One region of the Brochothrix sp. genome, then DNA from elsewhere that is predicted to be linked to it. Evidence: predicted binding sites of a transcription regulator. Region 1 holds the regulator's gene; the other holds the start of a gene.
The links. The regulator Rex, encoded in region 1, represses fermentation and respiration genes when NADH is low (regulators of the CRP and FNR family bind a similar motif). The targets are predictions, from matches to a motif close to TTGTGAAATATTTCACAA.
Positions count from the first base shown of each region.

Region 2: the regulator Rex is predicted to act here: its motif matches at 4,167-4,184, upstream of yeiL (transcriptional regulator YeiL).

Region 1 covers NZ_JAFYUW010000122.1:293-14,859, reverse strand. The annotation lists gene IKV95_RS08410 (dihydrolipoamide acetyltransferase family protein) at 1-706, opposite strand, end outside; gene IKV95_RS08405 (alpha-ketoacid dehydrogenase subunit beta) at 807-1,784, opposite strand; gene pdhA (pyruvate dehydrogenase (acetyl-transferring) E1 component subunit alpha) at 1,786-2,901, opposite strand; gene def (peptide deformylase) at 3,459-4,010, shown strand; gene IKV95_RS08390 (TraX family protein) at 4,045-4,683, shown strand; gene IKV95_RS08385 (hypothetical protein) at 4,702-5,889, shown strand; gene IKV95_RS08380 (peptide ABC transporter substrate-binding protein) at 6,097-7,746, shown strand; gene IKV95_RS08375 (redox-sensing transcriptional repressor Rex) at 8,014-8,679, opposite strand; gene IKV95_RS08370 (ABC-F family ATP-binding cassette domain-containing protein) at 8,841-10,769, shown strand; gene IKV95_RS08365 (DUF4097 family beta strand repeat-containing protein) at 10,892-11,830, opposite strand; gene IKV95_RS08360 (DUF1700 domain-containing protein) at 11,827-12,429, opposite strand; gene IKV95_RS08355 (PadR family transcriptional regulator) at 12,422-12,742, opposite strand; gene IKV95_RS08350 (hypothetical protein) at 12,912-14,069, opposite strand; partial or broken gene IKV95_RS08345 (ABC transporter ATP-binding protein) at 14,062-14,567, opposite strand, start outside.
Region 2 covers NZ_JAFYUW010000170.1:5,075-24,617, reverse strand. The annotation lists gene IKV95_RS10810 (cupin domain-containing protein) at 174-581, opposite strand; gene IKV95_RS10805 (aldo/keto reductase) at 615-1,595, opposite strand; gene IKV95_RS10800 (carboxymuconolactone decarboxylase family protein) at 1,624-2,379, opposite strand; gene IKV95_RS10795 (LysR family transcriptional regulator) at 2,491-3,390, opposite strand; gene yeiL (transcriptional regulator YeiL) at 3,451-4,122, opposite strand; gene IKV95_RS10785 (DUF6198 family protein) at 4,235-4,873, shown strand; gene IKV95_RS10780 (DUF2087 domain-containing protein) at 5,141-5,407, opposite strand; gene IKV95_RS10775 (MFS transporter) at 5,407-6,633, opposite strand; gene IKV95_RS10770 (ABC-2 family transporter protein) at 6,814-7,512, opposite strand; gene IKV95_RS10765 (ABC transporter permease) at 7,596-8,384, opposite strand; gene IKV95_RS10760 (ABC transporter ATP-binding protein) at 8,371-9,306, opposite strand; gene ftsY (signal recognition particle-docking protein FtsY) at 9,654-10,646, opposite strand; gene smc (chromosome segregation protein SMC) at 10,671-14,213, opposite strand; gene rnc (ribonuclease III) at 14,251-14,952, opposite strand; gene IKV95_RS10740 (acyl carrier protein) at 15,038-15,274, opposite strand; gene fabG (3-oxoacyl-[acyl-carrier-protein] reductase) at 16,022-16,768, opposite strand; gene fabD (ACP S-malonyltransferase) at 16,769-17,704, opposite strand; gene plsX (phosphate acyltransferase PlsX) at 17,697-18,707, opposite strand; gene fapR (transcription factor FapR) at 18,737-19,312, opposite strand; gene recG (ATP-dependent DNA helicase RecG) at 19,416-19,543, opposite strand, start outside.

The sequences.
Region 1 (14,567 bases):
AAGTTACGTGAGGTGCAGTGTGTTTCGAGTTAACCATTGCTTTAGCAATTGCTTTACGAATACCTGACATTTTTTCACGAGTTTCACGTTCACCTGGAGCGATTGGTGCTGGAGCAGCTTTTTCAGTTGCAGTTGCAGCTGGAGCAGCTTCTTCAGTTGATGATGCTACTGCAGCAGAATCACCATTCAAGAATGCTTCAACGTTTTCTTTAAGAACACGACCTGCTTTACCAGAACCGGCAACGCTAGAGATGCTCACACCGTTATCACGTGCAAATTTACGTACAGATGGCATAGCAATAACACGATCATTTTCGCGTTCTACAGCTTCTGTCGCAACAGGTGCAGGAGTTGATGCAGGTGCTTGTTGAGCAGCTGGGTCAGGAGCGTTTACTGGAGCAGCTGGAGATTCAGGAGTTTGCTCTTGTGTTTCAGCTGGAGCAGCTTCTTCTTGATCATTGTCATGACCTGGTGCATCGATAGTGATTAATAAATCACCAACAACAGAAACAGTACCTTCAGTTACATGAACTTCTAATACAGTACCTGTTACAGGACTTGGAATTTCTTCAACACTTTTATCATTTTGAACTTCTAACAATGGCTCATCTTCTTCGATTTTATCGCCTGGTTTTACAAACCATTTTACGATTTCGCCTTCGTGAATACCTTCACCGATATCTGGTAATTTGAATTTAAATGACACTTTTATCCATCCCCTAACATTTCTATTAGTTTAAGCAATCACACAGAAAACATGCGATTGCTTATACTGTTTATATCTTTCAAGTTACAACGTTTCTAAATTAGAAAGAAAGAACTTCTTTAGCTTTGTTGTAAATATCTGTTTTGTTTGGTAACCAAGCAGTTTCAGCTTGAGCAAATGGGAACACTGAATCAGCAGCTGTTACACGGCCAACTGGCGCTTCCAAGCTAAGGATTGCACGATCGTTAATTTCAGCAACAACATGTGCTGCAACACCTGCTTGTTTTTGAGCTTCTTGAATAACAACCACGTGGTTAGTTTTTTCAATAGAAGTAACAAGTGTTTCAGTATCGATTGGGCTAACAGTACGTAAATCGATAACTTCTGCAGAAATACCTTCTTTTTCAAGGTCTTCAGCAGCTTTTAATGATTCTTGAACCATTGCGCCATAAGCGATAAGAGTAATGTCAGTACCTTCACGACGGATGTTTGCTTTACCAAGAGGAACAGTGTAAGAACCTTCTGGAACATCTTCACGGAATGAACGGTAAAGTTTCATGTGCTCTAAAAATACAACTGGATCGTTATCACGAATAGCAGAGATTAATAAACCTTTTGCTTCGTAAGGAGTTGATGGAATAACAACTTTAAGACCAGGAGTTTGAGCCATTAATCCTTCTAAACTATCAGCATGCATTTCAGGAGTATGTACACCACCACCGAAAGGCGCGCGGAAAACAACTGGCATGTTACGAGTGTTACCTGAACGGTAACGAGTACGGGCTACTTGGCCAGCTACTTGGTCAAATACTTCGAATACAAAACCGAAGAATTGAATTTCAGCTACTGGACGGAAACCTTTGTATGCTAAACCGTTTGCTAAACCACCAATTGCAGATTCTGCAAGGGGTGTATCGAAGACGCGGTCAACGCCAAATTCTTTTTGTAAGTTTTCAGTTGCACGGAAAACACCGCCGTTGTTACCAACATCTTCACCAAAAACAAGTACGTTTTCATCGTTACGTAATTCTGTTGCAAGCGCATCAGTGATCGCTTGAATCATCGTCATTTGTGCCATGTTATTTCGACTCCTTTTCAGTGTAGATTGCAATTTGCTCTGCGATATTAGAAGTAGGCGTTTCAAACATGTTATTTAATAAGTCTGTAACTTTTTGTTTTGGAATCGCATCTGCTTCTTTGATTGCTTCTTTGATTTCTTCTTTAGCGCGTTCGATAACAGCTTCTTCTTGCTCTACTGTCCATAAGTTTTTAGACTCTAAGAATTTACGGAAACGAACGATTGGATCTTTCAATAACCATTCTTCATCCATTTCTTTAGTACGGTAACGAGTTGGATCATCACCAGCTAATGTATGTGGACCAAAACGGTAAGTTAATGTTTCGATAACAGTTGGGCCTTCACCATTGATAGCACGTTCACGCGCTTCACGAGTAACTGCATAAACAGCTAATGGATCCATACCATCAACAACAACACCAGGTACTCCAGCAGCAACAGCTTTTTGAGCTAATGTTGGTGCAGCAGTTTGCAATTCACGAGGAACTGAGATAGCGAAGCCGTTGTTTTGGATAACGAAGATTGCAGGTGATTTAAATGCACTTGCAAAGTTGATTCCTTCATAGAAATCACCTTGTGAAGAACCACCATCACCTGTATAAGTGATAGCAACACTTTTTTCACCGCGTTTTTGAATACCAAGAGCAACACCAGCAGTTTGTACATACTGAGCACCAATGATAATTTGTGGTGATACAAGATTTAAATCTTTAGGGTATTGATTTCCCGCAAAATGACCACGTGAGAATAAGAAAGCTTTCGCTAACGGTAATCCGTGCCAGATTAATTGAGGAACATCACGATAACCAGGTAAGATGAAATCTTCTTGTTCTAAAGCGAAATGAGTCGCTAATTGTGAAGCTTCTTGGCCTGCTGTTGGCGCGTAAAAACCAAGACGTCCTTGTTTATTTAATGATGTAGAGCGTTGGTCTAACACACGTGTCCAAACCATACGTTCCATTAATTCCACCATTTTTTCGTCAGATAAATCAGGCATGTATTCTGGGTTTACAACTTCACCGTTTTCATTTAACACTTGAACTGGTTCAAATTGTTTAGCGATTGCTGCAAATTGTTTCTTTACATCGACAATAACTTTTTTTTGCTTAATTGCCATGTTACTCCACTCCTTTTTTAGGTAATTGTTACCAAATCAGTTGATACTGTATAAAGCACATCTTTGATTGTATACTAGGTCAAGATTTAATGCAAAATAAATCGTATATGATATTATACAGCTTCCATGACTACTATAACAAACACACCCTATTTGGTCAAATATTGATACCTATTAAAACACAAAAACCTATGAAGCGCCTACGCTTAAGCGTTTTCACGCTGAAATACCTAAAAAAAACAGTTCTCATCTGTTATATGACAGAAACGTCGTATACTAGTACACAAAAGCGATTGTTTTTAATTATATGTATTTTTAGATATGACTTGTTGCTAATAGCTTGATTTTGATTAAATTTTTAACCATTTATTGATTATATTTTAACTATTATTATGCACTCAAAAATTAACTATATTATGCACCTAAACAATTAAATGTTCTTTTGTGTTATTTTCTGATAATATATTAGTGATATAGGACATATTTTTAGCGTAGCACATACACTAAATTCTTCATATTTTAAAACAAACTAAAAATTTTAAGAGGTGTAACGGATTATGATTACAATGAAAGATATCGTTCGTGAGGGACATCCCTCATTAAGAGTAAAAGCAAAAGATGTAAATTTACCATTGTCTGCGGAAGACATTAAGATTGGAAATGACATGTTGACGTTTTTAAAAAATAGTCAAGATGAAGAAATTGCAGAAAAATATGAATTGCGTGCTGGGATTGGTATTGCTGCTCCACAAATCGCAGTAGAGAAACGTATTATTGCGCTACATTTGCTGGATGACCGTGAACGTCTGATTAGCCACGTTCTATACAATCCAAAAATTGTTAGTCATTCTGTTGAAGATGCATGTTTAGCTGGTGGAGAAGGTTGTCTTTCAGTGGACCGTGATGTCCCAGGATATGTTGTGCGTCATATGCGTGTCACTGTGTCAGCGTTTGATATCAATTCTAAACCTGTGAAATTAAGATTTAAGGGTTACCCTGCCATGTGTGTTCAACATGAAATTGATCATATTAACGGCATTATGTTTTATGATCATATAAACGATAAAGACCCTTACGAACTTAAAGATACTGTAACAGTGATTGATTAATTGTTTCTATTTAATATGAAATGAGGAACATTCTGTGTTTAAAAAACTCGATGGCTTCACATTAAAGTTGATTGCGTTATTATCAATGACGATTGATCATATCGGTGTTTTCTTTTACTTGGATTCCGGTTGGCGCATTGTCGGCCGATTAGCGTTTCCAATTTTCGCTTTCTTATTAACGGAAGGGTATCGTCATACCCACAATCGTAAAAAATATTTTCTAACAATCGCCTTATCAGGTGTTATCATGCAAATCCCTCTTTTCTTTATGCAAGAACCAATGTTTAATATCTTTTTAACTTTGGCGCTTGGGATGCTCGCGTTATATGGCATTGAGTTTAAAAACTACTTCTTAGTCGGACTCATTTTACTGAGTGCTTGGATTTTTCCATTCGATTATGGTTTGTATGGTATTTTACTGATTATTGGTTCTTACCTATTGAAAAATCGCTGGCTGTTATTTTCCATCTATAGTTTAGCAATTGCTTTTTTAAGCCAATACACAGACCATCTTAGTGTTATTCAGCTTTATGCTATCGCGGCGTTACCTTTTATTTACATGTACAATGGGCAACGTGGTCGCAGTTGGAAATGGTTTTTTTACATTTATTACCCCCTGCATATCATTATAATTAACATCCTTGCAACGCTAGTGATGTATCTAAAACAATAGATTGAGAGGTTAACAACTATGTTTCAACACGTCGTACTCAAACAATTGCAAAATATTGCTGATGGAAAATTTGGTTTGGAACGAGAAAACTTGCGAGTGACAGCTTCAGGACGTCTTGCAATGACTCCGCATCCCAAAACACTAGGCGATAAGTGTTGCAACCCAGAAATAACAACCGACTTTTCTGAAAGTCAGATTGAAATTGTCTCACCTGCTGTCTCTTCAGTTGAAGCACTTTTACCTGAAATCAGCCGCATCAACGCTAAGGTGAAAAAAGGACTGGAAGATGAGTATTTGTGGATGCAAAGCGTTCCTCCTTGTCATTTACCGCCCGAAGATAAAATTCCACTGGCGCAGTTTGGTGTTCCTGGTGACGTTATCTATGAAAAAACAGAGTATCGTATGTATCTTGCTGCTAAGTACGGTAGTTATAAGCAATTGTACTCCGGTATTCATTTCAACTTTTCGTTTGACGAGGATCAATTGAATGAACTACTATCACTGGAACAACGTAATGATTTTTATATTCGATTAATGGCACAAGCTTTAAAATATCGTTACTTCTTAACGTTTACACTAGCAGCAAGCCCTAAAACAATTAACGGTACGACCTATCGTTCTGCTCGCTTAGGAAAAGAAGGTTATCATAATACGCAGCCAATACTATTAGATTATAGCGATACAGCCTCTTATCTCTGTTCTCTCAAAAAGGTGATTGATTCAGGCGTCATTGAAGGCTCTCGTGAACTTTATGAGTTGGTTCGTGCAAAAGGCACTAATATGGATGAGTTTAATTCACTTAAAGCTGAAATCAATCGAATTGAATTACGATTACCTGATTTAAATCCGTTTTATCCAGATGGTATTAATCCTGCCGATTTATATGTTATGCACCTTTATATTAAGTGGTGTAGCGGGTTAATCAACGATAGTTATACTGATGAAGAACAACTAATAGCTTCACAGTTATCGTTTGAAGCTTCGGAGTTAGATCTCACAGTGGCTGTTGAACATAAAATTAAAGCAATCTTTGATGCTCTTTTCGTTTATTTAGAGAACGCAGGGTTACCTTCTATTTATCATCAAAGTTTATTAGAAGCCTATGACCGATTCTTATACCCTAAAAAACGTTATGCTGAAAAATTATTACACGCTTATTCTGAAAGTTCATTTGAACAATTCAATTTAGAACACTCTATTAAATAACAGAAACGAAATTCCTATCGCTACTTTAAGATAAGAATTTCGTTTTTATTTTGCCTAAAACATTGCGGTGAAACCTTTTAATAATAGCGTTTGATAACTTCTTTATAAAAGATTTTTAATTCTGATGTAAAAACTCGGATTTATTTCTTGTACAATCCTTATCTGCTATGTATAATACTATTATCATAGAGTAAAGGAGCGAATTACATGTCTAAAAAAAGCATATTTTTGATAGCTATCATCAGTATATTAACCTTGGTCCTTGCTGCTTGTGGTTCAAACAATGCAGCCCCTGAAAAAAAATCAAATAATACCACTAATAAATCAGTTCATTTTGTTGAAACTGAAGATTTATTAACCCTTAATACAACTAATGAAGAGGATTTCGCAAGTTTCACAGCACAAAATCAAGTTTTAGAAGGATTGTATTCTCTCGATAAACAAGATAATGTTATCCCTGCAGTTGCTAAGTCATTGCCTAAAATTAGTGCTGATAAGAAAACATATACCATTCAATTACGAGATGACGCTAAATGGTCTGATGGTTCAGCAGTCACAGCAAAAGACTTTGTTTATGCATGGCAACGTGCTGTCTCACCTAAAACTGCACCTTCTTATTCAATTTTATTTGTAAATAGCATTAAAAATGCAAAAGAAGTAAATGAAGGAAAATTAAAAAGCAGTGAACTTGGCGTTAAGGCTGTCAATGACTATGAGTTACAAATCGAATTGATTAAACCCATCAGTTACTTCCCGTCACTTTTAAGTTTCCAAACTTTTTTCCCAATTAAACAAAGCTACCTAGAAAAACAAGGGGATAAATATGGAACATCAAGTGCCACAACTTTATACAATGGCCCTTTCACACTCAAAGGTTGGAGTGCTAGTGGCGATGGTTGGACTTATGTTAAAAACAAAAACTACTGGGATGCTAAAAATGTCAAAGTTGATGACATTAAAGTATCCGTTGTGAAAAATACAGGTACCGCCGTTAATCTTTATCAAAGTGGCGATGTTGATCGTGTCGTATTAGATGGTGAATTTGCTAAACAATATCGTGGCTCTAAAGATTTCCAAAATGAAAAAGATGCCCTTGTTGCTTATTTGCGTTTAAATGAAACTAAAGAGTCACCTTTAAAAAATAAAGACTTACGAAAAGCTGTCAGCTTAGCAATTAACAAAGAAACACTTGTTAACAAAATTCTCGATGATGGTTCTTTTGTAGCTGACGGTTTTATTCCTAAAAATTTCATTAATAACCCAGAGACAAATGCTGATTTTAGAACGGATGCTGGTACATTACAAAAACAAGACTTAAAAGAAGCTCAAACAGCATGGAAAGTAGCTCAAAAATCTTTAGGTAAAGACAAAATTAATCTTGTATACCTTACATCTGATAGCGACACAGATAAAAAAATCGCTGAATATATCACAGATCAACTTCAAAAAGACTTACCAGGTTTAACTGTTGAAATTAAAGCTTTACCAAGTAAAAACAAACAGCAAGCTTATTTCGAAGGAGATTATGACATTTCAGATGGTGCTTGGATGCCTGATTATAAAGATGCTACGACTTATCTTAATATTTTCGAATCTAAAAGTAGTCAAAATTACATTGGTTTTAAAAATACAACCTATGACCAATTATTAAATGATGCTGATAATAAAAACGCGGGTAACGATGAAGCACGCTGGAAAAACTTAGTGGCTGCTGAAAACATTCTTGTAAATAAAGAGTATGCCATCACACCACTCTATCAAAAACAAACAGCATTGTTACAAAAAGATCGTGTTGCTAATGTAGTAAAACATAACTTTGGTTCACCTTATAGTTATAAATATATCACTGTAAAATAACAAAAAAACGTATCGCTAAACAGCGATACGTTTTTTACTGAATACAAACGGCAAACCTAGGTCGTTACTCCTCACTCACATAGGATTACGTACCATCAGTACGCGCACCGTTGTTCGCTTGTCTTTCCTACTATCTTAGCATTTGTCTTTAGTCTACTAATCTTTTGAAAAAGGATTTTAAGTGAACTATAAAAGAGATAACAGTTTAGTTTTACTTTTTCTACAACCTGAAACGTATCGCTAAACAGCGATACGTTTTTTTGAAAACTATTCTGTTTTTTCTAATTGCGAGGCCAATGTTTGCACACGACTATTTAATGAAAAAAGGATTTGCAGTTCCTCAGCAAAATCAATCGTGCGTACTAAAACAGTTTTTGGTGCGTGAATTGCCACTGCACTAAAATTCAAAATTGTTGTGATTGATGTTCCTGGGATTTTTCCCATCAACTGTGTCGCTTCATCACCAGAACAGGCAATCAACAAAGTTTCAATCTGTTTTTCTTCTATTATTTTTTTGAAATCACTAATGCTATATATCGGAACACCATTTTCAATTGTGCCCACCTCATTATCAGTAAAATCAAATGCACAACTCACTGACATATTGGCTGCACTAAAACTAGGATAGTGTAACAATGATTTCCCCAATAAATCCATGCCCACAACTGCCATCAAACGACTATGTGTATCTGAAAAAAGATCCTCAAAAAATGTCATTAAACTTTCTACACTATAGCCGTACCCTTTCTTTCCTAACGCCCCAAAATAAGAAAGATCACGGCGCACAGTTGCTGCCTCAATCCGAAGATCTTTACTTATCTCTTTTGATGAGACACGATCTATCTGATTGTTTTCCAATGTTTTTACATACTGATAATACAAACCCATACGCTTTGCAGATGCTTTAGGTATATCAGGGTATTTGTTAAACAAGGTACCACTCCTTTGTTTGAACGATTCAATTCGTTAATACCATTGTATAGGTATTTATTAAATTTGGCTAGATAGCATCGTCATATAATGTTGTTAATTGTGTACGTTCCCTTTTACGAGAAAATCAGTTAAACTAATAAGAGAGAAGGATGTGTGCTTACATGATATTATTACAAGTTAGTCAACTTACAAAACTATTCGGAGCCGAACCTGTGCTCGAAAATATACAGTTGGAAATCCAAACAAATGATCGAATTGCCTTAGTTGGTAAAAATGGTGCTGGTAAATCAACCTTATTAAAAATAATCGCTGGACAAATTTCATACGATACAGGTCAGATTAGTAAACCTAAAGATGTTACCATTGGTTATCTAGCTCAAAATACTGGCTTGGAATCTGATCGTACGATTTGGGATGAGATGCTGACCGTTTTTGAACCCTTAAAAAAAATGGAAACCAAAATGCGTTCCTTAGAAGAACAACTTGCAACGCCAGCTGTTTATGAAGATAGTGAACGTTATCAGCAAGTATCTTCCCAATATGATAATTTGCAACATGATTTTAAGGAACAAGGTGGTTATCAATACGAATCTGATATTCGCTCAATCTTACACGGTTTCCGTTTTTATGAAGAGCGTTATAATCAAGTGATTAATAGTCTTTCAGGGGGCCAAAAAACACGATTGGCCTTAGCAAGACTGCTACTCTCCAAAAATGACATTTTAATTTTAGATGAACCGACTAACCATTTAGATATCGAGACATTAACATGGTTAGAGGATTACCTCTCTAACTACCGCGGTGCGTTACTTATCGTTTCACATGACCGTTATTTTCTAGATCGTGTGGTCAACCAAGTTTATAGTATTAGTCGTAAAAAATCGACGCATTATGTGGGTAACTATTCGCATTACCTCGAACAATATGCAGCTGATTTGGAAAAAGAATGGAAATTATTTGATAAACAGCAAGATAAAATCGCTAAACTAGAAGATTTTGTTCAACGTAATATAGTGCGTGCATCCACAACTAAACGTGCTCAATCACGGCGTAAACAACTCGATAAACTTGATCGTTTAGATAAACCTCAAGGTGATGAAAAAGCAGCACATTTTGGTTTTACGATTGATAAACCAAGTGGAAAAGATGCCCTTATAACAACAGACTTATCGATTGGTTATGAAGGTACGCCTCTTTCCTCTAATTTGAATATTGATGTTAAACGCACTGACGCTATTGCTCTTGTCGGTCCTAATGGTGTTGGAAAGTCAACATTGTTAAAAACTTTAATCAAACAAATACCAGCATTAGCTGGCAGTTTCAATTTTGGCGCAAATACGGAGATTGGCTATTATGATCAAGAAATAGCAACGATGAATAGTCGTCAAACTGTATTGGAAGAACTTTGGTCAGCTTATCCAAGCTTGGATGAAAAAATCATACGTACTATTTTGGGGTCTTTCCTCTTTACAGGCGATGATGTGAAAAAGGCTGTTAATATGTTGAGTGGTGGCGAAAAAGCTCGTCTAGCATTATCTAAATTAACGCTCCAACATGCCAATTTTCTGATTTTAGATGAACCTACTAACCATTTAGATATCGATAGTAAAGAAGTTTTAGAAAATGCTTTAATAGATTATGAAGGTACATTACTATTCGTTTCGCATGACCGTTATTTCATTAACCGTATTGCGAACAAAGTAATTGAATTATCTGCTGAAGGCGCTGTTACCTATTTAGGAGACTATGATTATTATGTTGAAAAACTTGCCATTCAAACTGAACGCGCTGAGATTTTAGCGGCAGAAACTGAAATAAAACAACAAATTGATACACCCAATGATCGCAAATTAAGCTACACAGAAGAAAAAGCAATTGCTCAACAAGCCCGAAAAAAGCAACGTGAAATCGAAGCTCTTGAACTGAAAATTGCAGAAACAGAAGAAACAATTGAAAAATTGGAACATACACTTGCACAGCCAGAAGTATTTGGTGACGTGGCTCAAACACAAACCTATCATAAAGAGTTATTAGAGGCTCAAGCTATCTTAGAAAAACTATTTGTGGATTGGGAAGCGTTATCCGAATAAACAGCAAAAAGAACATCGGTAAACATAACCGATGTTCTTTTTTTAATAACGTTCGATAATAAATAATGCGATGATAATCATGATAATACAGAGAATACACATTCGATTTTTAGTCACCTTCATTAGCGAGATTCTCTCACATCGATGGCTACATCACCTGAATTTGATTCAATGCTTAAGCTGTTTTCTGTCTGCTTAGTTTGCGTGTGATAATTACTGTTAATTTCATTCCCATTTAAATAACTATCGCCATATTTAGTGATGACTTTTACTGCCAAAGTTGATGGGCTCTTGATTTTAATATCACCATAACGATTAGTAATCACATTTTCACCAAACATATCATTATCAGTTAGTGAGATATCGCCGCTTGCATTTTTAATCGTAGATTGATTCCACTTACTTGCTTTCACATTAATATCACCGTAGTCACCCTCAAACTCGAATTTTTCAAACTTACTTTTAGTGATTTTAGTATCGCCTGCGTTATTAAGAACTGCCAGTATTTTGCTGTTCACTTGGTCAAGCTGTAAATCCCCATATTTTTGTTGTATCTTCAAATCACCTGCTACATTTACATCAGAAAAATTAACATCCCCACTCTTCAAATCCAAAGTGATTTCTTTAGCATCTTGCTGTTCAACTTTAACATCGCCACTACGATTCGTAATTACTAATTGATCCAATTTACTATTTTTAGGAACCGTAATCGTTACTTTGGGATAACTCGACGTTAAACCAATTTGAACATTACTGACACCTTCTTTTCCTTTAACTTCCAAACGATTATCTGTCGATGTTACAACCATTTTAGCCTCTTTATTATGTGTCAAAGTTACGCCTGCTACATCACCAGAAATAATTTCAACTTCAGCATCTTTCACATCAATAGCAATGTTTTTAAACGCTGCTACTTTTTGTGTTTCCGTTACATATTCTATCGGTACTAAACGATTATTATTCCATGTCAGGCTGTAAGCTGGTCCTTTAAAATAACCAACTGTTATAAGTATTAAACCTACTAATAGTAATAAAAATAAACTGGTCCTTATTTTTTTCATCGATTGACACCTCGTTTTGATTGAATTTTACGATACAACTTTTGAATTGTACCCGAGATAACTTTGAATAAAAACTGACAAAACGTTTTAAAAGGTAACATTAGTAACCCACCGATTGCCATTGCCACAAAACCAATACCGACAAAGAAAAAACTCGATGCAACATTTTCTGGAATAATAAGTATACCTGCTATAGCTGCACCAAGACCGCTGATTGTAAAGGCAATAAAAACAACTGCGTAACAAACAACGAGTGTTAAACTTACAACTGCTGCTACCATTAGCAAAGCCACTACTACTACCATAAGAGGTAATGTTACTGGGCTTGAAAGAATTCCTGCCATCACCCACCACAAGGTTGTTGAGCGACGTTTTACTGAGGTATCTTTATCATTCAGTTCTTTAATAGCAAAATCAGCGGTAACTTCCCGTGCGATACGTTTTGGACTTCCAATTTCTGCTATCACCTCATTTTCAGTTTTCATTGTCATACCTTCATCGATAAATTCACTATAGTATGTTAGTATATCGTCTCTTTCTTCAGCTGGTAATCGTTTTAAATGCTTTGATAAAGTCATTATAAATTGATTTTTATTCATGTTTGCCCTCTCCTTCAACAACTTGTTTTATTTTCCCTTGGAAAATTTCCCACTCACTGGCTAATAATTCTTTATGTGCCAGACCTTTTTCTGTAATTTTGTAATAACGTCTGTTTCTTCCTTGATAAGCTTCATCATACGTAATAACATGTTCGTCTTTCTTAAGTCGGCGCAAGACCGGATATAAGGTTGATTCACTAATATCCATTACTTTTTTTACCTCAACTGTTAAGGCGTAACCATAAGCATCTTCGCGTGCTAAAACACCCAGTACACAGAAATCGAGTAACGCCGCACCTATTTGAAAATTCATGAGCTTGTCCCCCTCTAATACTATACGTCATATAATATATACATACTATACAACGTATAATATTGGTTGTCAACACTGTTAGTTATATTTATTAGTTAAAAAGTTATCAATATAGTTATCTCCGCAAAAAAAAGCATCCAAACACAAGCTTAGGACACTTTTTTAATGGTTACGCCTTGAGTACCAAACGCTCACTATTAACTAAAAAACGAGAAATAATCAAACAAATAATGCTCGAAGCGAGCAACACTAATATACCTGTTCCTGTTGTAAAATAAGCTGATTTAAAATGATCGACGATGTTCCCTTCTGTTATATCGACAATGTTAAAATAAAATAAAATAAACGGATTAAATGCTAACCAGGTTGCTTCTACTGCTTCAAATCGCTGCGTTAATTGTTGTGTTATTATTAATAACACTAACTCAACAATCATCGTGATGACTGTATTTTTAAACAGCAATAATAAAACAGTGGTCAGATTAACAATAAAATACATTGCCGCACTAACCAGCAGAATAACTTGCAGTAATTGCTTGGTTATTGTAATAAAGTGATAACCCGTTACATCCTTTACGAGTACAGGATAGTCACTATAACTATAGCCATTGACTGTACCAGCAATAAAGAATGATAATAAGAATAGCAAAGCGATAAAGACAAAGCCAATTCCATAAGCTACAAATTTTTTCGCACCCATAATACGGCTCTTTTTGAGTGGTAAGGTTGTTAAAAAACGCCATTTCCCTGTTTCAATATCGCTGCCTAACACACCCGTTATCACGAGAATAAAACAAAAAGGCAAGAAATAAGGGAACATATAACGCATCATATTGACACTGAAATCTGGTCCCCAAACGCTAAACATCGTACTGTTGTATTCATAACCTTTTTTTGCAATCTCTTTTTTTAAGGCTAAATCAGTTTCTAATTCTTGAAAATCAGGACTTCTATCTTGTCTACCACTAGTGATTTCTTCAATACGATGTTCTTCCATCAGCATTTCAAGTTGTAAAGCTGTTTTACTATCGTTAGCATTAAGGGCAGCTACGCGTTCAACTCCTAATTGTAATAATTTTTCTTCGCTTGCTAAATTTTGACGATCTTTCTCTGTTTCTATGTCTAGTTTTGTTTCATCGATTACTCGTTGCACTTCAGTATTGTTCAAAACTTGTTCCTCAGCCAACCCTCTTTCGAGCATATGATATTGATTATTATGAATGGCATAAAACATACTGGTTGCAGCAATCAGAATAAAGAGAATAACATAAACAACTTTTTGCTTCAAAACTTTTTTCAGTTCAAACTTAAGTAGTAAATTAATCACTAGCTGCCTCCTCACCATAAATTGCTTCATAGTTGTACATCGTTTTAGCTGCTAACAATGTGAGTTTAAGGACATTAATGTTCCATTGACTAAATATTGCCATCAGTAAACGTATGGTCTGTTGTTCAATTTCCACTATTATTTCAGTGTTACTCATATGCTTTATGTTTTTTATCGTCTCACAGGCTAACAAACGTTGTTTTTCTTCATCGGTCAGTTGCTTCTCTAACTGTAGATGGTAACTGTCGGTCAAAGGATCAACAAGATTATCGGCTTCAACAAGCACACCCTTTTTTATAAAGTGGACCACATCTGCTAATTCATCTACGTCTTGCAATTGATGCGTTGAAAAAATAACTGTTTTGTCATCAGCTATTAAACGCTTGATGTGTTGTTTGATTTGCTTACTCACTAATAAATCTAGCCCATTTAGCGGTTCATCCAACACATATAACTCTGCTTCGGATAACAATGCCATCGCAAACAACAATTGTTGCT
Region 2 (19,543 bases), on a different contig from region 1:
ACCTCAATTTTTATGCATACCCCTATTTTACATGTATTTGCCTGTAAAGACAATTACCTTGTCTAAATGAGCGCGTTTAATTTTAAATTGATGTGTAATTAAATTGTCTATGCAAAAAAACGCAGATAGATCTCTGCGTTTTCAAAAGTCATTCTTATCTTTTTCAACTATAACTAAAGTGCTTGGTACCAATCATCCGCCACTGCTTCAAGCCATTCTGGTGTTCCTGCTGTGATGGCAATATGTTCGAACCAACTATCTTTTTTGGCGCCATGCCAATGTTTCACTCCGTCATGCGTTGCAACGACATCCCCTACTTTTAATGATTGTGCGACTTCGCCTTCTTCCTGATACCATCCTTCACCACCTGTCACTAGCAATAGTTGATAGCCGTTACAGTGGATATGCCAATTATTACGGCAACCAGGTTCGAAGCTGACTGTTGCTACACCAACATCAATAGCTTCATCAGCCACCAATGTTTGCAAATAACTTTGTCCTGTAAAATAATGGGCAAATGCCTCGTTTTTTTCTCCAATTGGAAAGATTGTTCCCTGTTTAATTTCTTCAAACTTTGCCATCTTAGCTCCCCCTTTTCATTCTTTAGCTTTGTATTAAATGGCCCCAACAACTTCGTGAGGTAAGTAGGCCCTTTCTAAGTAGCTAATATCTGCTGGGTCTAGCTGTAAATCGATTGCAGGTAAAGCATCTAATAGATGGCTTATTTTTGTTGCACCAATGATAGGAGATACCACTGCTTCTTTTTGAAGCAACCATGCCAATGCAACTTGAGCACGTTTCACATTGTATTTTTCCGCTATTTCTGCCACCCGTTGAACAATTATTTTATCCTGTTCAGCTGTTTTATCATATTTTGATTTTGCCGTTTGATCTTTTAGATAACGCTCTGTTGTTGCTTCCCAATCACGTGTTAATCGCCCCGATGCTAATGGACTATATGGTGTAACCGCCACCCCTTGATCTTCACATAGCGGTAACATTTCACGTTCTTCTTCACGATATAACAAGTTGAGATGATTCTGCATAGAAACAAATTTTGTCCAACCATTTTTTTCAGCAACTTGTTGTGCTTTTGCAAATTGCCAAGCATACATCGCAGAGGCTCCAATATAACGAGCTTTACCAGCTTTTACAATATCATGTAAGGCTTCCATCGTTTCTTCAATGGGTGTCTCATAGTCCCATCTATGAATGATAAACAAATCAACGTAATCCATTTGTAACCGTTCTAAACTTTGGTCTAATTGATAAAATAACGCCTTACGTGATAAACCGCCACTATTAGGGGCATCTTTCATTTTCATGTATGCCTTTGTTGCCACAACAATTTCATCGCGATTGGCATGTTTTTTCAGAGCGTTTCCTAATATCGTTTCACTTGCTCCATACGAATAAATATTTGCAGTATCAAAAAAATTAATGCCTACGTCTAATGCTTTTTTGATAACTTCGGTACTTTCTTCTTCCTCAATGACCCATTCATGGAATCCACTATTAGGATCACCAAATCCCATTGTGCCTAAACATATTTTAGAAACATCCATTCCTGTATTACCAAATTTTACATAGTCCATTGTAATTCCTCCTATTTAATAGATTTATTTATTCATTCATTTCAGCTTCAGTAAGACAACGCAATGCGTTTAAACAGCGCGGATAACCAATATAGGGTATACATTGGGATATCATCGTTACTAAAAATTCCGGGTCATTGCCCAAGCGAATATTTGCTTTAAAATGTGCGATTAACTGTGGCTCGCAGCCTCCTTGTGCTAACAAAAAGCAAGCGGTTAAAAGCTCTCTTTGTTTTAAATCTAAACCAGTTCGAGTGTAGTAGTCACCAAAACAATTTTCAGTTAACCACTGGTTAATATGGCGACTTAATTTTGGTCCTGATTGCGCAAATCCTTTCATCTCTTCGCCAAAAATAGCAATTTGTGCTGCTTCACCATCTGAAAGTCGTGTTTTTTCTGTTACTGTGGCTTGATTAGCAAGTGGTAAAGCAATACCTTTTTCTGTTAAAATGTCATTTGTTGCGATTAAAAAAGGATACACACGACCGATTCCTAAATAAGCAACGGATTGATAAATAATTTCTTTCACAACAATTGGAGACACACCAAAATTTAATGCAGCGGGTAACATCGCCTTATATTCAGCCAAACTTTGACAACCAATCAAAACGGCAAGGATAACCTGCATTCTCGTTTTATTATCGAAATCAGCTTGATTTATAACAGTATCGAATGCAAAGTTATCAAACAATGTAATAAATTCTGGATCCGTTTCTAAAAAACTGGATTGATAGTCGGGAAACATTTTTTCATGATAAGCTTCTGCTGCTTTTGTGATCATCATTTTCTTCCCCCTCTTCTATGATACATTCATTGTAATACTTGGATAATGCCCTATCAATTTGAGTTACTAATCGCTAGTATAAGTATTACTTATACAAAAAAAGCCGCTCATTTATAGAGTGGCATCTTTCTGTAATAACTTTTGTAAAATCAGTGCAAATTCTTCAATATAGTAGTTAGCTGTTCTTTTCATCCAAAACGCACAATAATTTCTGATAATGGGTTGCTCAGTTCTGTATAAGGGAAGTCGCTTAACTCTGCTAGTGACGGGCGCCAATGTTCCGACGCTTTCGATTGGAAGAAAACCTTGATTGGCTGCTACTAACAAGCGGCCAGCCTCTAAATTTTCTGCAAAGATAAAATGACCACTGAAACCAAGTGTATTTTTGTAATACTCCTCTTCGACTGCTTTTTGTTCATTGGCAGCGATTAAAATACATGGTGTATTTTCTAACATTTTCAAGGTCAGTATGTTTGTTTCACTCAATGGATGCCGCTTCGATATCTCAACATACATAGGTGATTTCACCAACTCAAAATTCACGCATTCATCTGAAAAAGCACGACGTTGGTCACTTAAAATAATATCAACACGATCATTTATTATTTCATGGTAAAGTTCTTCGTGCGTCCCATTTATCACACTTAGGGTAATTTCAGGATATATTTCTGAAAACTGCGTAATGGCTTCATGTAGTTCTTGACCACCATACACACGTAAATAACCAATTTTGAGTTCTACTTCCTCATTTGTGCCAATCGTTATGGTTTCTTTGGTCATTTCATCAACTTGTGCAAGAATCATCTTACTCCGTTGATAAAAATGGTTGCCTGCTGGTGTTAATTGAAAACGACGATGCTGCCTTGTTAATAATACAACGCCTAGTGTTTCTTCCAACACTTGAATCTGTTGAGAAACCGCTGATTGCGACACATATAAACGACTCGCAGCTTCTGTAAAACTATTATTTTCAACAACAGCAACAAAATATTTCAATTGATTAAGTAGCAATTTCCCATCTCCTTTTTTATAAGATAATAACTTCGTAGACATGTTATAAAGTCTTGATAATCAACTCTTTATCTCCCCTGCCAAACGTTCTAACTCCGTACGATCAATAATACGATAACCTCGTTTTTCCTTAATAATGATGTTTTTTTCACGCAATTGTTCAAAAGTATGCAACAGATGACGATAACTGCTGCTCAAATATTCTGCTACCTCGGTATGTTTTTCATGATAGAGTCCTTCATTCTCAGTATATAAAATAAAAGCGGCGAGTCGATTAAGCAATGGATAATTTAACCCTTGACCAAAACGTTCTGTCCGATTCAACATTTTTTTTGCTAAATAAACATTTAATTGTTGTAAGAAGCTTATATCTGTTAATAATCGTTCTTTATAGTCGGCTAATGGAATAGCAAGACAAATACAATCGATTTGTGCAACCACATCTTTTGTCCGTTCTTCAACACCAAGCAAACTCAGTTCACCGATTAACTCCCCTTTTTGAACAAAGTGCACGATTAGTTGTTTACCGTCTTCATGTAATAAGTATATTTTTGCTTTCCCTTGTAATAAAATAAATAAGGTTTCTGTTCCTTCATCATGACGAATGATGTGTTGCCCTTTTTCAAATGTTTCAATGTGAGCAATTTCTTCAATTTGAAATGATGTCAAATTACTGACAGGTTGCCATAATTTTTTATAGTGTTGAGCATTACTCAAGCTTATTTTTTTCATTATGCACCTCTAATCTTAGTTTCCTTAAATTTTTTATTCGAAAAATGTGCTATATCTCACATTATTATCTATCGTTTCTTGATATATTACAAGTGAAAGGAATGATGTTCACATGAAAAAAACAGGTTTATTATTTTTATCGTTATTATTTTATACATTAACAGGTTTTGGAATTAGTTTAACTATTGCTGCAAATGTTGGAGTAAGCAGCTTCAATGCTTTAAATTTAAGCTTAGCTGGTCTATTCGCAGTTAAAGTGGGTACAATGACGACGATTGTTAACCTTTGCTTTTTAATGTTATATATTTATCTCACAAAAGCAAAAAAACCGTTGGCCTATTTGATACAAGCCATTGCAGTATTATCACTTGGCTTCGTTATTAATTTTTTCACATACCAAGTATTTGATGCCATTCAGATTACACATTATGCAAGTAAGTTAGGTTTATTTATGTTAGGGTCGATTGTTGCTGGGTTGGGTACAGGTATGGTCTTAAATTTAAAAACGCTTGCTTTCCCGATTGAAAGTGTTTGCGTAGAGATTTCTAATAAACATCCTATCCCTTTTGCAAAATTACGTTATGGTATCGATATTTTCTCAGTAACAATTTCTATTATTATCTCTGTCGCTAGTTCTTTACCCTTTGTCGTAAGAGAAGGTACAATTATTAGCTTAGTGTTACTTACTTTCACAATTTCACTTACTAAAAAAGTTTTTGAAGCTTTTATTGTTAAAAATAACGGGCTATAAAGAAAATTTAACATCCAAAAAGAAGAACTCCATTTTAGAGTTCTTCTTTTTTTGGTTCTATAATTTATAGTGTTAGTGACAAAATATGTCGCTAACACTATTTTTACGCAAAAAATAGAAACATATATAAATTTCCTTTAAAATAAAGTCGCTGAACCAATCCAAAGGAGGAATTATATATGTCTCATACAACTCATTCTATCGCATTTTCTACAGATGAACCAAGTCGTTTACTTTTCCCAGTAGTATCACTAAATACGATATACGTTAAACTTTATAATAAGATGAACCGTCCTCTTCTCTCTTTAAAAATTTGAAATCCACTAAATATCTTCTTAAGATGACATAGTCGTCATACCATTTCAATAAAATAGTATTCACTTCTTGCTCTGTATAGCATCTCCCATCTTTAAAATCATTTGTAATGACTTCTAACAAAACGACTTTCTTTTTTAATTTACGGGGTAATGAAGTGATTTTGTTATTTTTAACATGTCGTTCCAATACTTCTTTTTGCTCTTCACTATAGTCCATTAAAAACCCTCCGTTTCAATTTTTCCATTTAACTTACGCAAACTTGGTAGGGAAATAATGGTCGCAATCAATGCGAACATAATCCAAATCGTTCCTAGATTAATAAGGGTTGTTAACACACCAATAACGATGATGACTACTGCTGTCATACAAGATTCAATGGTGTAAAAAAAAGATATAAGTGTGTTGCGATTAGTATTTTTAGCTGGGATTGTGTTGTGCAATAGTCCTGCTCGAATAATCGCATCTGCTGTCGTGAAACTGACATGCATTAAAAATAATAATACGGAAAGATACACATTAGTTATTACAACACACAATATAATGGCGCACATATTTAATAATAATAATAATTGCAAACTGCTCAGTTTATTTTTAATAACCCTCGCTAATAGCTGAGGAATTCTCGAACCTATTATCCCAAATAAACCCATTCCAACCCATATATAGGCTGTTATTTTAACACCGCCATACTCGTTTCCAAAGTAGAGTTGCCATTGATTACTCGGCGCAACGATTAATAAAATTAACGGTAAAAATGAAATACAGAGTGAAAAATATAATTTATCTGTTCGTAAAAAAGCGTAACCTTCCTTAAACGAAGATACAAAACCACTAAATAAATTGATAGGTTGATTGTCTTGCTGTTGGTGCGAATTGTCCTTGAAAAAAAGACTAATATAAACAATGGTGATTATAAATAAGATAATTCCTGCTAAAAGAGGATAAGAAAGGTTTTTCACCCCTAATATTTTCCCACCGACAAAACCTACTACCATGGATGTTGATGTTAAAAACAAGCTATTTTTACTAAAAATATTTTCAATGTCATATTTTTCGTCGATACTTTTCACTTTATCAATTACCCATGCAGACATTGTTCCTGAGTTAAAAGACTCACTAACCGCTGTTAACAAACCAAAAAGCAACAATATCCACAACTGATGGGATGGTATAAATAATAATCCGAGACCAAAGCCTCTTAATATACAACTGATTAACATCGCTTTTTTTCGACCAAACGTATCGGATATTACCCCTGCTGGTATTTCACTCAACGTACTGAATATCCAAAAAAACGAATTAAAGAGCATAATTGCAGCAATTGTATAGCCAATTGATTGTAAATATAACTCAATACTAGCGGCCCAAATAACGATTCCCGCGCTGTACATAACCGTAATAACATTGAATTTGCGCACTAATTTTATAATATCATTATCCATCTGTCTGTCTCCTTTAAACCATAAAAGTCTTAATTTAATCTTATCATAACTGTTTTTCGAGTGCGCTAATTAGCCCTGCTAAATTTATTGTATAAAAAAAGTAGCAATCTCCTCTGATAACGAAGTTAGCTACTTAATTTTAAAAGTTGAAATTTCTCATTTTAATTCTGTTCATTTATTTCAGACATTTAAGTTAATACTATTTGACGACTCATATCTTTTTAATCCTTGTTTATACGTCACTAAACTCAATAACAGAAACACAGCTGTTGCTATAAATAGCAACAACAGATAATAACTAGAACTATATCTAAGTATTTGTAGTGGAAATATACTAATAATTAGCGATGGAATAATCGTCGATAACACTAATGTCATCGTTGGATTTAATTTTACTTGTGGATAAGTTGCAAACATAATAAGCGCCGAAGTCCCTGTATCTGTGATTGCCTTGGAATTGCCTATAAAAAACGTTAAAGATCCTAAAATGATATAATAACTGGCAATGACTGTTACGACTAATACCACTAAAAGCAACCAATATAGTAGTAGTATAAACAAATATTCTGAGGTTTTTACAAGTGTAACTGACAGCGCAATTAAACCATAAATAATATCACCTAAAGCGACAATAGAAGATTTAGACATTATCATATATAAAAGTGAATTGCGTGGTTTAATCAAATAAATGTCTAATTGACCAGTCGCGATAATAGTAGCAATATTAGGAAGATTACCGGCGATTAACTGTGTTAATCCAAAGGCAACATATACAACAGAATAAACATAAAAGATATCTATTAAACTGAAAATATCTGACTCGAAAATATCAAAAAACATAATCCAATATCCTAAAAAAAACACATTATTTAATAACATAGTTACCACCTGAATATAAAAATTTTTTTTATATTTATAATTACTTCTAAAATTCATTTTAAATAAGTTCAAATAAAACATAGTCAACCTCCATTCATCATGGTTTTTTTTCTCAAGCTTGTATAACATGCTTTGGCAGAAATTATAAAAATCATTAGATAAAGGAGTTGCAGTCCTAAATAAAGAATATTTAACTCTGATAACCCTTGTGTTAATAACTGTGCCGGGAAACCAATTACATATACAAATGGCATCAAAAAGAAAAGTTGTTCGACGTGGTTACTCAGAATCGAAAGCGGAAAAATAATGCCACCAAATATGAATAACAACTTCTCATAAATAAATACATAACCCGAAATTTCTTCTTGTATAAAACTAAACGTGCCAATCATAAATTGCAAACAATAATCGATAATATAACCAATGAGCATTACAAGGAAAAAACAAAGGATTGCTAAAAAACTGATATTTAGTTTAATCCCTAATAGCATAACTAAAACAGCACCTACAATAAAGTTTGTTAGAAGTTTAAATGATGAGTCTCCTAAAGATACAAAAAAATGATAGAGTGCATAACTGTATGGACGTGATGATGTATAAGCAAATGTACCATTTTTAATTTCGTCCGCTATTTTATAAGCAACTGGTGCACGAGACATAAAAAAAGCTTCTGTAATTAATAAATACCAAATAACCTGATTGTATGAATGACCGTTTATTTCTGTTTGACCTTGGTAAACAACAGACCATAAATTAACAAAAATAATCATGATTGTAACCATTAGAAATTGTCTAAACAACATCGCTCTAACATAAATAAGTTGTTCTTTTAGCCCTAAAACAATCATATTAAAATATTTATTTCCTGTCATCGATCACACCTTCTTCAAACAACACTCTCACAATAGCTGTTAAATCTAAAGAGTGTTGATAGTATCTGATGATTTCATATATTTCCAATTTATTAAATACTTCGCTAACTGCAATTTTATCGGTATTTATTTTTATTTTATGTGTATACGCATCACTTTTTTCATGTTGTAATACTTCAATAGGTAATTGAGCTATATCACTTGCTAAAACAATTTCTAACAAAACAATATTCGCAAATTTCTCAGTTAGTGCTATTGTTGTTCCATTGTAAATAATCACTCCTTGATCGATAATAACAACCCGGTTACACAATTTTGCTATATCACTAATATCATGTGTTGTAATCACCATTGTTTTATTATGCACTTTATTATATTCAGACAATAGATTTGTCAAACTATCTTTTGCTATTAAATCCAAACCAATTGTCGGCTCGTCTAAAAAAAGGATACTCGGATTATGCACTAATGAAGCAACAATTTCACATTTCATTCGTTGTCCCAAACTTAATTTCCGCACGGGTCTATCAACAAAAGAATGCAAGTCAAATTGTTGAATTAACTCTGCGACATGTAATTTCAACGCTGCGAGTTTAACGCTATAAACAGATCCCAAGAACATAAACGTTTCTCTAGGTGTCAGGTGATACCATAATTGTGATTTTTGTCCAAAAATACTGCCAATTTGATATGCGATTTCTTTTTGATGCTTCCATGGATTTTTACCATTAATTATTATTTCACCTTGATCAGGATATAAAATACCATTCATCATTTTAATTAACGTCGATTTGCCTGAACCATTCACACCTATGAGTCCGAGCATATCACCTTGTTCAACAGTTAAACTAACATTATTTACGGCGATAATTTTTTTATTTTTCTGCTTAAAAGATTTGGTAACGCTTTCAATTTTTATCATTTCCAAAGAAACCCCTTCTTTCTTTGTTGCAATCTCAAATTTTTCATAAAAATAAGATGATTTAATAACTATTTTTCATTTTAACATCAATAATGTATTCAAAAGTTCATTCAAATTACTTTTAGTATAGCATTAATAAAAGCGATAACTGTTTGTTAGCGTTAACAGAAACCTCTTTGTATACTAACAATTCATTTTTTATAATGTCGCGTTAAGCGATCACCCTTTTTATATGAAAAAAATTGTACTCACTCGATTGAATGTTACTCGCAAGTTATTAAAAAACAAAGCAAAAAAGCTCATCACTGGTATATCAATGATGAGCTTAGTATTAGTATTTTAATCTTTTATTCAGCTTTTTCAGCATCAATCATATCGCCAAACAAGCCGTAGACGAATAGATTTGAATCGAAGACTTGTAAGTCATTCAATTGTTCACCTAATCCTACAAATTTAACGGGTACTTTTAACTCACGACGAATGGCTAAGGCAATCCCACCTTTAGCTGTTCCGTCAAGCTTAGTTAATACGATACCTGTGACATCTGTTGCTTCACCAAAAACCTTCGCTTGTTGTAGACCGTTTTGGCCTGTTGTCGCATCAATTACTTGTAATACCTCTTGTGGTGCATGAGGTACTTCACGTTCAATAACACGGCGCACTTTGCTTAATTCACTCATCAAGTTTACCTTGTTTTGTAAACGACCTGCAGTATCACAAATAAGTACATCAACATGACGTGTTTTAGCTGCTTGCAACGCATCATAAATAACTGATGCCGGATCAGAGCCTTCTTTTTGTTTAACGACTGGTACGCCTACGCGTTCGCCCCAAACTTCAAGTTGCTCAATAGCGCCTGCTCGAAACGTATCACCAGCTGCAAGCATAACTGATTTACCTTCTGCTTTAAGCTTGTGTGCTAATTTACCAATGGTCGTGGTTTTACCAACACCATTAACACCAACGAATAAGATAACATTGAGTCCTTCATTGTTAATGTTCAACTCAGTTTCTGTTTCGCCCGCTTCTTCATATATAGCAACTAATTTTTCTGAAATCACTTCATAAAGCGCACTTGTTTCTTTAATATTACGAAGTTTTACCTCTTCTTTTAATTCTTCAATCAATTCCATAACGGTATTAACACCAATATCAGCCATGATTAAAATTTCTTCTAATTCTTCAAAAAAGTCTTCATCAACCGTACGATAACGTGCCACTAATGAATTAAGTTTGCCTGAAAAACTATCACGTGTTTTTTCTAAACCCGTCTTAAATTTATCCGTCATTTCTGTCGATGAATTTGTCATCTTATCTTTCATGCGTTTAAAAAAGCCCATTTATTTGCCCTCGCTTTATTGTTTTTAAGTGTTAGTTAACACATTTGCTTCTTCCAGACGAACAGATACCAATTTAGATACCCCTGATTCTTGCATTGTTACACCATATAATACATTCGCTGCTTCCATTGTACCTTTACGGTGAGTAATTACAATGAATTGCATTTCTTTTTGGAATGCTTGCATATAGGAACCAAAGCGTAAAACGTTTGCCTCATCTAATGCTGCTTCGACCTCATCAAGAATACAGAATGGTACAGGACGGGTTTCAATGATCGCAAATAACAACGTGATTGCAGTTAAAGCTCGTTCACCACCTGATAATAACATCAAGTTTTGTAACTTTTTACCCGGCGGTTGTGCAACGATATCAACACCTGTATTCAGTAAGTCTTCTGGATCTGTTAATACTAAAGCAGCTTGTCCTCCACCAAACATTTTAGGGAAGATTTTTTCAAACTGATCTTTAATTTGCATAAACGTTGCGTAAAAACGACGAGAAACTTCTTCATCCATCTCACTCATGGTCACGTTTAACGTTTCTTTGGCCGTCAACAAATCTGTCTGTTGTTGCGTCAAGAAATTATAGCGTGTTTGGATACGTTGGAATTCATCGATGGCACCAATGTTGACAGGCCCCAATTCATCAATTGTACGTTTAATCAAACGCACTTTTTTCTTCGCTTCTTCAATTGGCAACGTCAAAGCTGGTCGTTCTAAGGCATCGGTTAAAGTTAATTCATAGTTATCCATCAACGCACTTAAACGATACGTCCGTTCACTTGTGAATCGTTCTAAATTCATCGATGCTTCATTGAATTGTTTCTCATAGGTCGCCACTTCGTTGAGTTGATACTCACGTGTCGAGGCCACTTCGTTAAGCTCAGCTTCTACATCAATACGTTTCGCTTTTAGTGAATCTGATTGCGTTTGGACTTCTGACATTACAGCTTCCAAAGCTACACGAGATGCTTCAAGTTGTTCACTTGAAGATGCATGTTCCGTTTGTTGTGTATGAATAAACGTTAATTTTTCTTGCAGTTGTTCACGACGTTCATTATTCGTTTTTAATGTGGCACGCATTTCTGCTAACTTAGTATTGGCATGTGTTAATTTCTCTTCTGATACCGCTAGCTCTGTTTTTTGTGCTGTTAGATTTTCAACTTGTTCAGCACGTTGTTCATCTGCCATATTTTGATTTTGGGTTGCTTGCTCAATCGCAGTTTCTTGAGAGATTAATGTTTGTGCCATCTCAGCAATTTTTGCTTCGTTTGCTGCCAATCGTTGTGCCAATGAATTATTTTCATCAGTCAATTCTTTCACGTCAAAGTCATAAATATGCATATTTTCATTAATACGTGACATCGCTGCTGTTGTTGATGCAATATCTTCTTCGATACGCTGTACTTCAAAGTTTAGACGTTCACCCTCAACTCTTAGACTATCGCGTGTTTCACGCGTACTTATAACCGTTTGTTTTAAACTGTTCACTTTATCTTCCAGTTGATGGATAACCTCTTCCATCTGTACCAATTGTTTAGCTAAAGTAGCGATCTCATTTTTACGTCCTAATAAAGGCGCTTTGTTTTGTTTCATTGCCCCACCAGTCATTGATCCACCAGGATTTACAACATCCCCTTCAAGTGTCACAATACGAAAACGATGATTTGCTAATTTTGCCAATTGGTTCGCACTAACTAAGGTATCTGCGATAATTACTTGACCTAATAAGTTGCCTAAAATCCCTTGGAAACGTGGCTCAATTGTAACTAAGTCGGCTCCAATTCCTAAAAAGCCATCGTGTTGTTGTAAACGTTGGATGACATCGTTAGGCATTACTCGTGGTTTAATTGTTGTAATAGGCAAGAATGTTGCACGGCCTAGACGGTTTGATTTTAAATAGCCAATACCTGCACGCGCCGTTTGTTCGTCTTCGACAATAATATGTTGCGTACTTGCACCCAGAGCAATATCAATTGCTGTATCGAAGCGTGATGGAATCGTTACTTGTTCAGCAACAGCACCGATCAACCCAGGGAATTGTTGACGTTCTTTTAATAGCATCTTAACGCCTTGATAATAACCTGCGTAATCATTTTCTAAATCAACTAATGTATCATGCTTTGCTTTTGCATGTTGACGCATTTCATAGGCTTTATATAACTGATTGTCTGCGACTGCTGCATCAGCTTCTGTAGCTTTAAGTTTTTGTGTCAGTTGCTCATATTCAGCACGTTTACTCTCTATGTTTGCTGTTTTTTCAGCTAAAAGACGTTGTTTTTCTTGTTGTAAAACATCCGTTTCGGTATGATTTTTGATCACGTTCGCATTTTCACTGCGTAATTTTTCTAAACGTTGTTGATTTTGTTCTTGTTGCTTAATGAAAAAAACATTTTCATTTTTTAAATTCGTTTGCTCATGTCGCACATCGATGTAATCATTTTTCAAACGCTCAATTTTCTCCGGTGTCCATTCTACTTTACCATCCAGATAGTTTTGTAGTTGTTTCACAGATTCACGCATCACTGTTACTTTTTGCAAGAGTACATCGTAACGTTCTTGTTGTGTTTCTTTTTCAGCAGTTGCACTCACAATAATCTCGTTAATTGCTTCGAGTTGTTCAACTACATCAGAATCACTTGCTTGACCATGAAGTGCCCGCTCTTTTAGTACGTCACATTGACCATTAACACGTTCAAGTTCGCGCGCTGTTTCAACTAATTTTTCTTGAATAACATCTGCATCACGTGTCACTTTCGCAAATAAATCTTTTTTCGCTTGCCATTGTTCTAAAAGTGACTGTGCTTGTTTCTTACTATCGATTAACTTAGATTGCCATTGATGTAAAGCGACAGTTGTAGCATCTGCCTCTTTTGTTAGCTCCTGGATTTCATCTGCTAAAACACCAACTTCATACTTCTCTAGTGTTTCTTTTTGAGCAAGATAATCTTTGGCGATAGCTGCCTGAATTTCTAATGGTTCCACCTGATCCTGAAGTTCAAAAAGGATATCTTGCACACGGTTTAGATTGTCTTCAGTTTCGACTAACTTTGTTTCTGCTTGTTTTTTACGTGATTTATATTTTAAAACGCCTGCTGCTTCTTCAAAGATAGAACGACGTTCAGTGGGTTTACTATTAAGAATACTATCTATTTTACCTTGTGACACAATCGAGAACGACTCGCGTCCTAATCCAGAGTCCATAAATAACTCTACGATATCTTTAAGGCGACATGCTTGTTGATTAATTTCAAATTCACTATCACCATTACGATAGACGCGACGTGTGACGCTGACTTCTGTATGATCATCTGGTAAAAAGCCATCTTCATTATCAAATACAAGTGTTACTTCAGCAATATTAATCGCTGCGCGTGAATCACTCCCTGAGAAGATAACATCACTCATTTTGCCTCCACGTAATGCTTTTGCTGATTGTTCACCTAACACCCAACGGATAGCTTCTGTAACATTACTTTTTCCACTTCCATTTGGCCCAACAACAGCCGTAATACCTGGTACAAAATCGATTGCAACTTTATCTGCAAAGGATTTGAAACCATGCATTTCTAAACGTTTTAATTGCATTGCGACTGTTCCCCCTTTAGCTGTTCTTTTCCTGTGACTGATATGATGCTAACGCTGCTTGAGCGGCTGATTGTTCTGCTGTTTTTTTCGTGCGACCCTCACCCATTGATTGCGGTTCGCCATTGACCACTAAACGCACTTGGAAAGCTTTATCATGTGCTGGACCATTTTCAGATAAAATCTCATATGAGATGGAAATATCGCCATCTTTTTGTAACCATTCTTGTAATAAGGTTTTATAATCATTATTTGCTTCAAAAGTGCCATCATCAATTTTCGGAAAAATAACTTTTCCTAAAAATGAGCGTACACAGTCGATGCCTTCACTTAAATACATTGCCCCGATAAATGCTTCAAAAATATCCGCGACTAATGCGTCACGTGTACGTCCGCCAGCATTTTCTTCTCCTCGACCAATACGGAAATAGTCACTGAGGTTTAATTCTTTTGCATAAACGACCAAAGCACCTTCACACACACAAGCTGCTCTTAATTTTGTTAGTTGGCCTTCTGGACGTTCTGGAAAACGATTGAATAAATAATCTGAAACTGTTAGCTCTAATACTGCATCACCAAGAAATTCCAACCGTTCATAATGCTTAGAACCTTTGCTTCGATTTTCATTCACATAAGAAGCATGCGTGAATGCTTGTTCAAGTAATGCCTCTTGTTTAAATGAAATCTGAATACGTTCCTGCAATTCTTTTAATGTTTTCATTTTAATTCTCCTTTTATAAAATGAGTGAGGGATGCCGTTCATCCAATGGACAGAACAACATACCCTCATCATTTTTTATCGTAACTTACGCGTTTTCTTCAATGTATTTTACAGCGTCACCTACTGTAAGGATTTGTTTTGATGCTTCATCAGAAATTTCAGTATCAAATACATCTTCAAATTCCATTACCAATTCAACGATTTCAAGTGAATCAGCTTCCAAGTCATCTTTAAAAGAGGCCTCTTTAGTTACTTTTGATTCATCAACGTCTAAACGATCGATGACGATTTCTTTTACTTTATCAAATATGTTTTCAGACATTATATAATTCACCTCCCTTCAATTATTATAATTGATTCATCCCCATTTAGAAAGGAAATTTTACAAGTTATTCCCACCATTACTTAAATAATAGCCTCTTGACTATCATGTCTAGGTGGTTTTAATCACAGACCGTGACAAAAGTTAATAAAATAGCTCTAAAAGCAATACTGGTATTATATACCAACACGTGAAAAAACTTATGTAATCTCACGGTTCATCACATATCTTCAAGTAGGTATTTATTGATAAATGAAGACAACTTGTTCGTTGACTCGATTACAATGTTTTACCAGGTTGAAGCTGCTTTAGAAGCTATTAAAAGCAGAACAACTTGTATTAATTTTCTAAATGGCTTATTTTAGTTCAAATGTTCTCTAGCACTTCTACCTAAAACAATTGAAAATTTCATACACGTTATAGAAATAGCTATACTAGACCTGAAATTTAAGTTCTGAATAGACAGCCTCTAGAAATCTAAGCTCACTTTATCAAAATTTCAGACGCGCATAAAGTTACAGTGAGACCTGAAATTTAAGTTCTAAATAGACATGGACCAGTCTATCCTAACTTAAATTCCTTAGTCTATCAAACCGTAACTTTTATTGTATTCCAATTTTGATAAAGCAGAATGAGCTTATCTTTCTTTCGGTAACCAGTCTATCTTAACTTAAATTCCTTAGTCTTATAAGTATTGCTATTTTATACATTCCAATTTATCAATGTTTTACCAGGTTGAAGCTGCTTTTACATCGACATTCCGCCATCAACTGATAATGTTTGTCCTGTCATATAAGCACTTGCATCACTTACAAGGAAGGCTACAACGTCAGCAACGTTTTTTGTATTCCCCATTGCGCCTAAAGGAATTTGTGATAACATGCCTGATTTCACTTCTTCTGGTAGTACATCAGTCATATCTGTATCGATAAACCCAGGTGCTACAGCGTTTACACGAATACCACGTGGTGCTAACTCGCGTGCTGCTGTTTTAGTTAAGCCAATCACGCCTGCTTTACTAGCAACATAGTTAGCTTGACCAGCATTACCTGTAATACCTACGACAGATGTCATGTTTACGATTGTTCCTTGACGTTTTTTCATCATTGGACGTGCAGCTGCTTTAAGGCATAAGAATGTGCCTCGTAAGTTAGCATTAATTACATCATCAAATTCTTCGGCTTTCATACGCATTAATAAATTATCTCTCGTAATCCCTGCATTGTTAATTAAGATATCAATGCCTCCGAAAGTATCCAACGTTTCTTTAAAGAGACGTTTTACATCGTCCTCATCAGCAACGTTCGCTTGTACAGCAATTGCTTCTGTGTTGTAATCAGCTTTAATTTTAGCGACTGTTTCATCCGCTGCTTTAACATTACCTGCATAATTAACAACAATTTTAGCACCGAGTGATGCTAATTTATAAGCGATTTCTTGGCCAATACCACGAGAGGCACCTGTTACGATTGCAACTTTATTTGTTAATTCCATTTATTTACCCCCTAAGATAGCAAGTGTTGCTTCTAACGTTTCTAAATCTTGAACGTTATGAACAGTCACTGAACGATCCATTTTTTTCATTAATCCAGCCAATACTTTACCTGGTCCAATTTCAATGATTGTATCCACATCTTGTTCAATCAAATACGCCATTGTATTAATCCATTGTACAGGTGCTGTTAATTGTTGTTCTAATTTCACTTTGAAGTCAGCAGCTAACGTTGTTGGCGTTGCATCGACGTTCGTAATAACGGGTGTTGATGCGTCACTAAACGTCGCTGTTCCCAATAGACTTGCAAAAGCTTCAGCTGCCGGTGCCATTAATTCAGAGTGGAAAGGACCACTCACTTTTAAAGGAATAACACGTTTAACGCCTGCCTCTTTTGCTGCAACTTGTGCGGCTTCAATACCTGTAACTGAACCAGAAATAACAATTTGTCCTGGACAATTTAGGTTAGCTAATTGAACAATTTCACCACTTTGTTGACGTGCTGTTTCTAAAATCGCTTCTAAATCGGCTTCACTTGTACCCATGACTGCTGCCATCGCTCCAGTTGCCGCATCTTCCATCAACTCACCACGTTTATTAACCAATTGTGCGGCTTCTGCACTCGTAAGTACATTCGCTGCAACCAATGCAGAATATTCGCCTAAACTATGTCCTGCAACATAATCAGCTGTGATTCCTGCTTCTTTAACTAATGCTAACAATGCCGAACTTGTTGTTACTAACGCAGGTTGTGCAACACGTGATGCTTTTAAATCCTCATCTGAACCATTTTGAATAATATCTACTAAGTCAAACGGTAATAATGCGTTTGCATCATCAAAGATTTTTTTTGCAATTGGTGAAGCTGCATAAGCATCCATACCCATACCAATAATTTGTGAACCTTGTCCTGGAAAGACAAATGCTAATTTACTCATTTGTAGTTTCCTCCTCTTTTGTTTGTTGTAACGCACTATTTATATTACCAATGATGTTTCCTTCAACCATTTGAATCGCTTGCGTGACTGTGGTTGCTATTGCATGCGCATTTGAAGAACCATGTGCTTTTACTACTGTTCCTGCTAGCCCAAAAAGACAAGCACCGCCATAGTTGCTGTAATCCATCATATCTTTAATTTCATAAATTCCTTTGCGCATTGTTAAAGCGCCTAGTTTACTAAGAGGTGTCGCTGTCATTGCGCCTTTAATCATTTTCATCAAGTTACCAGCTGTGCCCTCAATTGTTTTAAGCACCATGTTCCCTGTAAAACCATCTGTAACGACAACATCAGCAACGCCATTTAACAAATCACGTGCTTCAACATTCCCTACGAAATTAATCACACTGCTAGCGTCAAGAAGTGCAAAGGCATCTTTCGTTAAATCGGTGCCTTTATTATGTTCTGTTCCGATATTAAGCAAGCCCACACGTGGACGCTCAATTTTTTTCACAGCTGACACATAAGCGGAACCCATCATCCCAAATTGCAGAAGGTGTTCTGGTTTCGCATCTGCATTTGCTCCTGCATCAAGTAAAACAAAACCACTACCATCTACTGTTGGAATTGTTGGTGCTAATGCAGGACGTTTAATGCCCTTCATACGCCCAACGACAAATAATCCTGCACTCATTAATGCACCGGTGTTTCCTGCTGAAATACAGGCTTCGGCTTCACCATCTTTAACTGCTTTAGCGGCTAATACCATGGATGCTTGTTTCTTTTTACGAACAGCTTCAACGGGACTATCTGTGCTCTCAATTTTTTCTTCCGTGTGTACGATTTCAACATTGCTTAACTGCTCTAGATAAGGAGCCATTTTAACTTTATCCCCATAAAGTTGAAACGTCACGTGACTGTGTTTTTTTGCGGCTAGCATGACACCCTCTACTGTTGATTGTGGGGCATGATCGCCACCCATTGCATCAATGGCAATTTTCATAAGTCTTTCGTCTCCTTTTGATAGGTCTTCTACTCTTGCGAATCTGCTTCGGGATACATTTCAAACGTGCCTTTTAAGACCACGTGATTGTCCACATAACTTTCCACTTTTACAATTCGAATGGTATGACCAATTGATTTTTCATCAACTTTAACCTTACAAATAACGCGATCTCCTAATTGAGCTGACTTCACAAACTTTACATTTGCTTGTGCCGTCAATGCACTATCGCTGCCCATTACGGCTACTGCTAATGAATTGGCTTGTGCAAACAAATAGTGCCCTCGTGCAATTTTATTTCGTTGAAAAACATGTTCCTCTTCTATTGTAAAGATTGATATTGCGCGTTTATCTAATTCCAAATCAATCACATCACCGATAATATCTTCCAACGGCAATGAACGTACTTCGTTTTGAAATTGACGATTGGCAACATCTTCTACACGTTTACGCAGTTCGGGAATACCAATTTCCATGCGATCAAGACGAATAGTTTGTACACTCACATTAAATTGTGTCGCCAACATATCATCAGTGGTAAATGGATTACGTTCAATCGTTTCAACTAATAAGCGCTGCCGATCTTTTTTCGCATGTTTTCTCATAACTTGTTTTCACTCCTCTTTAGCACTTAGTACTAATAGTCAATAACAATCTCTTACCCATTATACAAAGAAACGTTATAGGTCGCAAGTCTTCTACAGTCGTTTAATCTAATTGTCCCGCTTCTACAGCTAATTGGTGTTCAACTGCGGCGGCAAGTGCTTGATATTCTTTTGTTTTAAAGCGCTTTTCTTTTACAATCGCCATGGCGTCATCGCGTGCAACTTCGAGGA